2 regions of the Bacillus sp. GM2 genome follow, and region 2 is predicted to be linked to the other one. Evidence: riboswitches for the same ligand, from Rfam matches in the RefSeq annotation. Region 2 holds a riboswitch; the other holds the start of a gene.
The links. Region 2 has a riboswitch for lysine ahead of ACVC9U_RS04380 (aspartate kinase). Riboswitches for the same ligand answer to the same signal wherever they lie in the genome.
Positions count from the first base shown of each region.

Region 1: another riboswitch for lysine. It lies ahead of ACVC9U_RS01420 (amino acid permease); the one in region 2 lies ahead of ACVC9U_RS04380 (aspartate kinase).

Region 1 is NZ_JBRKSZ010000007.1:123,853-127,894, reverse strand. It holds gene ACVC9U_RS01425 (FecCD family ABC transporter permease) at 1-233, opposite strand, end outside; gene ACVC9U_RS01420 (amino acid permease) at 390-1,793, opposite strand; lysine riboswitch at 1,908-2,084, opposite strand; gene sspJ (small acid-soluble spore protein SspJ) at 2,245-2,385, opposite strand; gene ACVC9U_RS01410 (metal-dependent hydrolase) at 2,627-3,097, shown strand; gene ACVC9U_RS01405 (LTA synthase family protein) at 3,197-4,042, shown strand, end outside.
Region 2 is NZ_JBRKSZ010000007.1:670,467-674,508, reverse strand. It holds gene ACVC9U_RS04390 (succinate dehydrogenase cytochrome b558 subunit) at 1-282, opposite strand, end outside; gene ACVC9U_RS04385 (YslB family protein) at 584-1,027, shown strand; gene ACVC9U_RS04380 (aspartate kinase) at 1,072-2,301, opposite strand; lysine riboswitch at 2,451-2,630, opposite strand; gene uvrC (excinuclease ABC subunit UvrC) at 2,695-4,042, opposite strand, start outside.

The sequences.
Region 1 (4,042 bases), 550 kb from region 2:
TGAATAATTTGATGGGCCGTATTTTTCGCATCAAAATGAAAAATGGCGTCCCAAACAGTTCCAAGCTTTATATCAGCCGCACCGAGCGCAATCGATAATGCGGCGCCAAACAGCAGCAGCATGATTCCGCCGGCCAGGACAAAAACAGCTCCGAGCGGACGGCTGATCGGTCTCTGTTCCTCATCACGGCCATCCGTGCTGTTGATACGATGTATGTTTTTGTAAGAACTCACTCGATGCCATTCCTTTCGATCTTTTTAACCGATAACGATTATCATTTTCATTTTATAGTATAACAGGCCTAAGCGGAAATTTTAATCAAAAATTTCGGCGGGAATCAAAAAGCCAGCCGATCTTCTGCTAAAAGACCCGACTGGCAAAGAACTTTATCACACTTGATTATTTTTGAACTTTTTGTAGACGAACGGGTATATCGCAAGACCGACGAAAAACAGCCCGATTCCCAAGATAAAGGTGGTCAAGTCAGAGGTACCTGAAACGATGACCCATAAAGAATACGCCAGAGCAGCCAAAGCGATGATGCCGTCCCCTGTTCTTGAACCTTTCAGTTCGCCGTATGTCTCCCCTTTGAGGATGAGCTTCAAGCTGAAAACAGCCGCCACAAGATAAGGCACAAGGTAAGCGAGCGTCGCCGACGTTGTTAAAAACGTAAAGGCCTCGCTGATCGTTCCCGAAACCGTTGAGAAAATAAAGATCTGCGACATCACGTTTGTGACGATCAATGAATTGACCGGGCTTCCCTTTTTGTTCGTTTTCGCAAAGAAAGCAGGAAAATCACCGGCCTTTGCCGCCTGATACGGAACCTCTGCGCCGATTAAAATCCAGCCGAGCATCGATCCGAACAAAGAAACGATTGCCAAGACCGCCATAATCACGCTGCCAAAGCTGCCGATGATCACGTGCAGCACATCAACGAACGGTTTATCCGATGCCTGGAGCTGATCGTGCGGGATGACGCCCATCGTTATTAAAGTGATGACCATATAAATGCCGAGCGCAATTAACAGTCCGGTAATCGTCGCGCGTTTGACATCGCGCTGGGATGATGCGCGCCCTGATAAGATCACCGCAGACTCGATGCCGACAAACGCCCACAGCGTTGAAATCGCCGCATTGTGAACCTGTCCGCCCAGCCCAATACTTTTGCCTTCTGATTCGATAGGAAAATAAAATGATTCGAATAAAGCCGTCTGAAAAACGAACAAACCTGCAACAATAAACAGGACAAACCCAAGCACTTTGGAAAAAGTCGCTAAAAAGTTCAGTTTACCCGCTCCATTTATGCTGGAGACTAAGATGAAATGCGTCCCCCATAACAAAATTGTACATACGATAAATGTCAAGAGCTGGCCGAGTGTAACGGGGTGGCCGCCGAGTTCAATCAGCTCGCGTCCGTCAGTTAAGATCGGCAGGAAAGTCGTCAAATAGCCTGCAAGGCTTGTAATGATGGCGACGTTGCTGATCCAGCTTGCCACCCAATACCCCCATACCATTGTAAAACCTGCCGCATTCCCTTTTTTAGGGGCTGAGAATAAAGCTCTTGCATAGCTTTGCGGACCTGCTTTAAGATCCGGGCGGCGAATGGATAAATGACCGAATACAAGGGCGATCATCAGCACCCCCGCACCCGTCACCAGCCATGCCGCCGTTACGCCGAACGGGCTTGCCGTCTGGGCGAGTGTGCTGGGGAGCATAAAAATCCCTGAGCCGACCATATTGCCGACAACAAAAGCGGTAAGAAGCCAGAAGCCCCATTTTTTTGTCTGTTCCATAAGATATAACCTCCGAGCATTTTATAAAAAATATGCCGGACCAGACCGTGAGATCATTCAAAATAAAAAAAGCATGAACAAAAGTCCATGCTTTGGTTAAACATACACTCTTGATCTCCGGATAGCCCTCCGCGGGAAAACCCGCGGCAGTCCTGCACTTATTCAATGCAGACCCAGCATAAAGAATGAATGGCTTCCTTATGCTTCGGCGCTGATGCCTTTTGCATATGATCATCGGCCCCATCAGCCTCACACATGCGACTCATCATCCGCGCAACCTCTACCTCACTAAGAGTTAAGAGTGAGGATTTATCACATATTCTGAAAAGAGGTTACCAGAGAAATTTTAATCTGTCAAAGGGAAGTGATGGAAAAAACGGACAGCCGCGCCAAAAGGCCGCCTGTTTTGGCAGCCTTCTGTAGAATGGAAGACGGCGCTTCCATCTGGCATTTATCGGTTGTTTTTCTTTTTGTTGACCGCCTCTTGCAAAGGGTCTCCTTTCAGCGCTTGTCCTGCGTCTTCAAGCGCCCCCCGAACGGCGTTTTGGTCCTTTTCCTTATTTCCTCTATCTTTATTAAAGAAAATACCCAAATGAATCACCTCTTTAAAAATGTGGTACAATTTTAATTTGGCTTATCATTTTAAAATTATGCAGAACCTTGGAGTGTGTTTTTCAACTGAAAACACCATATTTTAGATGAAAACGTGCCGATTGCCTCAAGAAAATGCGGTTTTTCAGCTGACAAGTTGTCACCATCTGTCTTGAAGGCCGTCAGAACTCTTGATATAGTTTTCATTAGGAAATTGTTATAGGTCTTAAAGGAGAAGCGATATGACAGGAAAAACACACATCATGGGAGGGGTCGCTTCTTGTACGGCTGCTGCTTATTTTTACGGATATGATCCTGTGTTCATGACAGCTTCGGGTGTTATCGGAGCATTGATTCCGGATATTTGCCATACAAAAAGCAAGATCGGCAGAAGGCTTCCGATTTTATCAGCAGTGATCAGTTCTGTCTTCGGGCACAGGACGTTTACACACAGCCTGCTCTTTTTGCTCATCACGGCATTTGCGGCACATTTATATTTTGCAGATCAGAGCATACTTGTCGGATTGATGGCCGGAATGGCGAGCCATCTGCTCCTTGATGCCGGGACTGTAAACGGCATCAAACTTTTCTTTCCGTCCGCCATTAAGGTTCGGCTCCCCCTTTATATTAAAACCGGCGGGAAGGCAGAACAAGGCGTTCTTGCTGTGCTCACCGTTGTGTCGTGCTATTTTATTGCGAACTTGATCGCCTGACGAAAGAGACGGTTTGACCGATTGCTATATTGTGCTTTTTTTAGTCATTTTATCTTGGTGTTCTTTACCTGCGGGGATTATATGTGAGGAGCTATTTATATGAAAGAACAATTTTTTAAAAAGCAGTGGTTTTTATGCCTGTCCATATTTTTTATGTGGATGAAGACGTACTTCATCTACAAGCTGGGCTTTAATTTACAAATCGACAACGCACTTCAGGAACTGATCCTGTTTATCAACCCGCTTAGCTTTCTCATCCCTGTACTCGGCATCAGCCTCTTTTTTCGCGAAAAAACGCAGCGCTTCTATTTAATCGGGGCTAATGTCGTCCTGACGGGCATCTTGATTGCAAACAGCATTTTTTATGGTTTCTACATCGATTTCATCACCATTCCCGTCCTGTTCCAGGCAAAAAACCTCGGGGGGCTTGGAAGCAGTTTTCAGGAGCTGTTCAATCCGGTTTTCATCGCGCTTTTCCTGGACCTGGCTCTCATGGTCTGGCTGGCGAAAACGCGCGAAAGAACCGGCAAAAAGCTTTCCGTTAAAGCCGTTAAGATCTACTATGCGGCAGCCGCCGGAACGGTGCTGTTTAATCTCGCCCTGTCGGAGCTGGATCAGCCGAAGTTTTTAAGCTACTCCTACGACAGGGAAGTGCTTGTAAAAAACATCGGCTTATATCAGTTTCATCTGTTGGACGGCATTTCACAGACCTTTAATTTGACACAAAAAGCGGTCGCTGATGAAAACAGCCTGGCAACGATCGAGAACTACACAAACGCCGACTACAGCAAACCGAACCAAGATATGTTCGGGATAGCCGAAGGACGAAACGTCATCTTTGTAACGCTTGAATCCACTCAGACATTTGTCATCAATGAAAAGGTGAACGGCCAGGAAATCACGCCGTTCTTGAACAAATTCATTCAAAAAAGCTATTATTTCGAC
Region 2 (4,042 bases):
CCAGTTTCTAAAAAATCCGAATCTGTTCGCATTGTTTTTCGCTGTAAAAGCTATGTATACTCCATAAACAGCATGATAAATCAGCGGAAGGAAAATCACGAAGATTTCCAAAGCGTACCTGAACGGCAGGTTTTCCATAAAATGAGCGGCGTTATTAAACGCCTCTTCTCCGCTTGCCGCAAAATGGTTGACAACCAAATGCTGGATTAAAAATATGCCCACCGGTATGACGCCAAGCAAAGAATGCAGTCTTCGATAAACAAACTCTCTGTTCCCGGCCATTGCTTTACCCCCTAGTTGAAAAGTGCAGTAAAAATGAAAGGTCTCCTATCCCCCGTCCTGTTTCAAATATCGCACTTTGTTAAGTTTTTATGACAATTTCATTTTACTCCTATGAGAAATAGGCGTCAAGAAAACGCGTACATAAATTGAAATTTTCTAAAATTTAATCATATTTTAGAAAATTTTATTTTATCAAAATATAAATATATCAGATTTTTTTCTTCCTAAATGCATGTCTCCGCTGTAATCTTTCACCCCATTTAAGCTATAATAAACGGAGAAAAGAGGGGAGACATTGGATATGAATAAATATGAAGCAAACTTAGCGCAATTAAAAGAGCTGGAAGTCTCCGCATATGGCTATGAGTTGATCAGGGAAGTGCTGCTTCCCGATATGCTGGGACAAGACTACGCAGATATGATGTACTGGGCGGGAAAAAAGCTCGCCCGCAAGTTCCCGCTTGAATCCCGGGAGGATCTTCCCGCTTTCTTTCAGGATGCAGGCTGGGGAACGCTTGCGATCGTCCATTCAAAAAAACAGGAGCTTGAGTTTGAACTCGAAGGCCCGCTGGTTTCAAACCGCCTCAAGTATCAAAAGGAGCCCTGCTTTCAGCTTGAAGCCGGGTTTATCGCCGAGCAAATCCAGCTGATGAACGAACAAATTGCCGAATCTTATGAACAGGTGAAAAAAAGAGCCGGAAAAGTGGTTTTAACGGTGAAATGGGATTTGAAAGACCCGGCATAACTATGCAAAAAGGCGGAGACTGCAAAAGTCCCGCCTTTTTCTTTTTAAATGACTGCTGTCTGCTTCGACAGTTCAAAAGCATCATGCAGCGCTTCAACGGCTTTCACCATATCGCCTTCGTTGACGACAGTCGAAACTTTGATTTCGGATGTGCTGACCATTTTGACCTGGATGTTTTTTTCCGCCAGCACAGCGAACATTTCCGCTGCTACTCCCGGGTTGGAGATCATGCCAGAACCGACGATCGACACTTTGGCAAGCCTGTTTTCCGTTTCAATCTGTTCATAGTCGAGCGCGTCTTTGTATTCTTCGAGAACTTCAACCGTCCGTTTTAAGTCTTCCGTTTTCACTGAGAAAGAAATCGACGTTTTGCTTGTGCCTGTCACCGATTGAATGATGATGTCAACGTTGATGTTCTGTTTGGCGAGCGTTGTAAAAATCGTTGACAGCGTTGTCAGGCCGCTCGCCAGGCTGCATACGGTCACGCGTGTGATCTGATCTTCAAATGCAATGCCTCTTACGATTAAATTCTGTTCCATTGATGATTCCTCCTCGATTAATGTGCCGGCTTCTTTTTCGGTGCTTGAACGGACTTCCAAAGGCACCTGGTAGTTTTTCGCAAATTCAACAGCTCTCGGATGAAGGACGCCTGCTCCAAGATTGGCAAGCTCCAGCATTTCATCGTAGGAGATTCCGGCCAGCTTCCGCGCTGTTTTCACATAGCGGGGATCCGTCGTGAAAACCCCCGGCACATCGGTGTAAATGTCGCATTTATCAGCTTTCAGGGCTGCTGCGAGGGCAACGGCTGTCGTATCTGATCCGCCTCTGCCGAGCGTTGTGATTTCGCCTTCCGCTGTGACGCCCTGGAATCCGGCGACAACGGCGATTTTCCCTTCATTCAGGCGCTCTTTCAGCTTGGCTGTATCAATGTTCGTAATTCTTGCGTTGCCGTGAATATTTTCGGTTTCGATGCCGGCCTGCCAGCCTGTATAGGAAACCGCATCATACCCCTTGTTCTGCAAAGCCATTGTCAACAGCGAAATCGTCACCTGCTCTCCTGTTGTCAGCAGCATGTCCATTTCCCTGCTGCTCGGCTGCTCGGTGATTTCCTTGGCAAGCGCGACGAGGGAGTCCGTCGATTTGCCCATCGCCGAAACGACGACGACAACATCATGACCGCGCTGTTTTTCTTCGATGACGCGGTTTGCGACATTCAATATTTTTTCCACTGACCCTACGGAAGTTCCGCCAAATTTTTGGACGATGAGACCCATCAAATACCACCCTTTTTGTTTTCGTTCGTGTTTGTTTATGTATGAAGAGGAAAGCTTGACCGGCGGCCTGTACGGTTTTTTTTGCACAAAAAAAGCAACGAGAGAATTCCCTCATTGCTTTAACCAACAAAAATGCCGATGATCTTAAACAACGAGATAGCTCTCCAAGAAATGATTTCTTGACAGCCTCACATTTATTCAATGTAAAGCCAGCAGGAAAAACGAGTGGATTTTTCCCCGCTTCGGCGACGCTCCCCTTTCGGCTTTCTTCATCGGAATCCATCTTCCTCATCAAGCCTACTCTTGAAGTTCGCACCTCTATCTTCACCATATCACACGATCTTATTATGAAATTAGTACAAATTCTATCAGATTCTTTTTAAAAGTTCAACATTATTTTTTCAATGCCTCTTCGATCAGCTGCGCCGTTTTCAGAGGTATGCCGAGCTTGCGGATATCTTCGGCGCTCGCTTCCTTCATTTTCTTAACGGAACCGAAATGTTTTAACAGCAGTTTTTTCCGCTGTTCGCCGACGCCCGGTATGCCGTCCAGCACCGATTGAAATGCGCTTTTTCCCCTGAGCTGCCTGTGGAAGCTGATCGCAAACCTGTGCACTTCGTCCTGAATGCGCTGAAGCAGGTAAAATTCCTGGCTGTTCCGCTCAAGCTGGACGATCTCAAGGGGATCGCCGATCAAAAGGTTGGATGTTCTGTGCTTATCGTCTTTCACCAGACCGGCAACAGGGACATCGAGACCCAGTTCATTTTCCAGAACGTCAAGGGCGGCAGACACCTGCCCCTTTCCGCCGTCGATCAAAATTAAATCAGGCAGCGGCAGATTCTCTTTCAGCACCCTTGTATATCTTCTTCTGATGACTTCGCGCATTGATCCGTAGTCGTCAGGACCTTCAACCGTCTTGATCTTATATTTGCGGTACTCTTTTTTATGCGGTTTTCCATCGAGAAATACAACCATGGCCGAAACAGGGTCCGTTCCTTGAATATTTGAGTTATCAAACGCTTCAATTCTGTATGGCGTGTAGATGTCCAGCGCTTTTCCGAGCTTTTCAATCGCGCCGATCGTCCGCTCTTCATCCCGTTCAATGAGCGAAAACTTCTCCTTCAAAGCGAGCTTTGCATTTTTATGGGCAAGGAGCAGCAGGTCTTTTTTCGCTCCTCTTTTCGGCTGGCGCACATTCACGTCCAAAAGCTCCTCAATCATGTCCTTGTCGACGCTGTCAGGCACCAAAATTTCCTTCGGAAGAAAATGGTTGTTTTTGGAGTAAAATTGCCCGATGAATGTCAGAAATTCCTCGTCTGCTTCCCTGTATAAAGGAAACATGCTGACATCTCTTTCAATCAATTTGCCCTGCCTGATGAAGAAGACCTGGACGCACATCCAGCCCTTGTCATACGAATAGGCAAATACATCGCGGTCAACCATGTCATTCAGCATCATTTTCTGTTTTTCCATCGTTGACTCGATATGGGCAATTTGATCGCGGAATTCTTTCGCCCGTTCAAACTGCAGGTTTTCCGAGGCTTCGAGCATTTTTGCTTCAAGCTCTTTCTTCACTTCATTGTAGCCGCCTTTTAAAAAGCGGGTAATTTCTTCTGTGAGCTGTCTGTTTGTCTCTTCAGACACATCATATACGCATGGCGCCAGACATTGTCCGAGATGATAGTACAAACAGACGCGGTCAGGCAGCTTGGCGCACTTTCTGAGCGGATAGAGGCGGTCC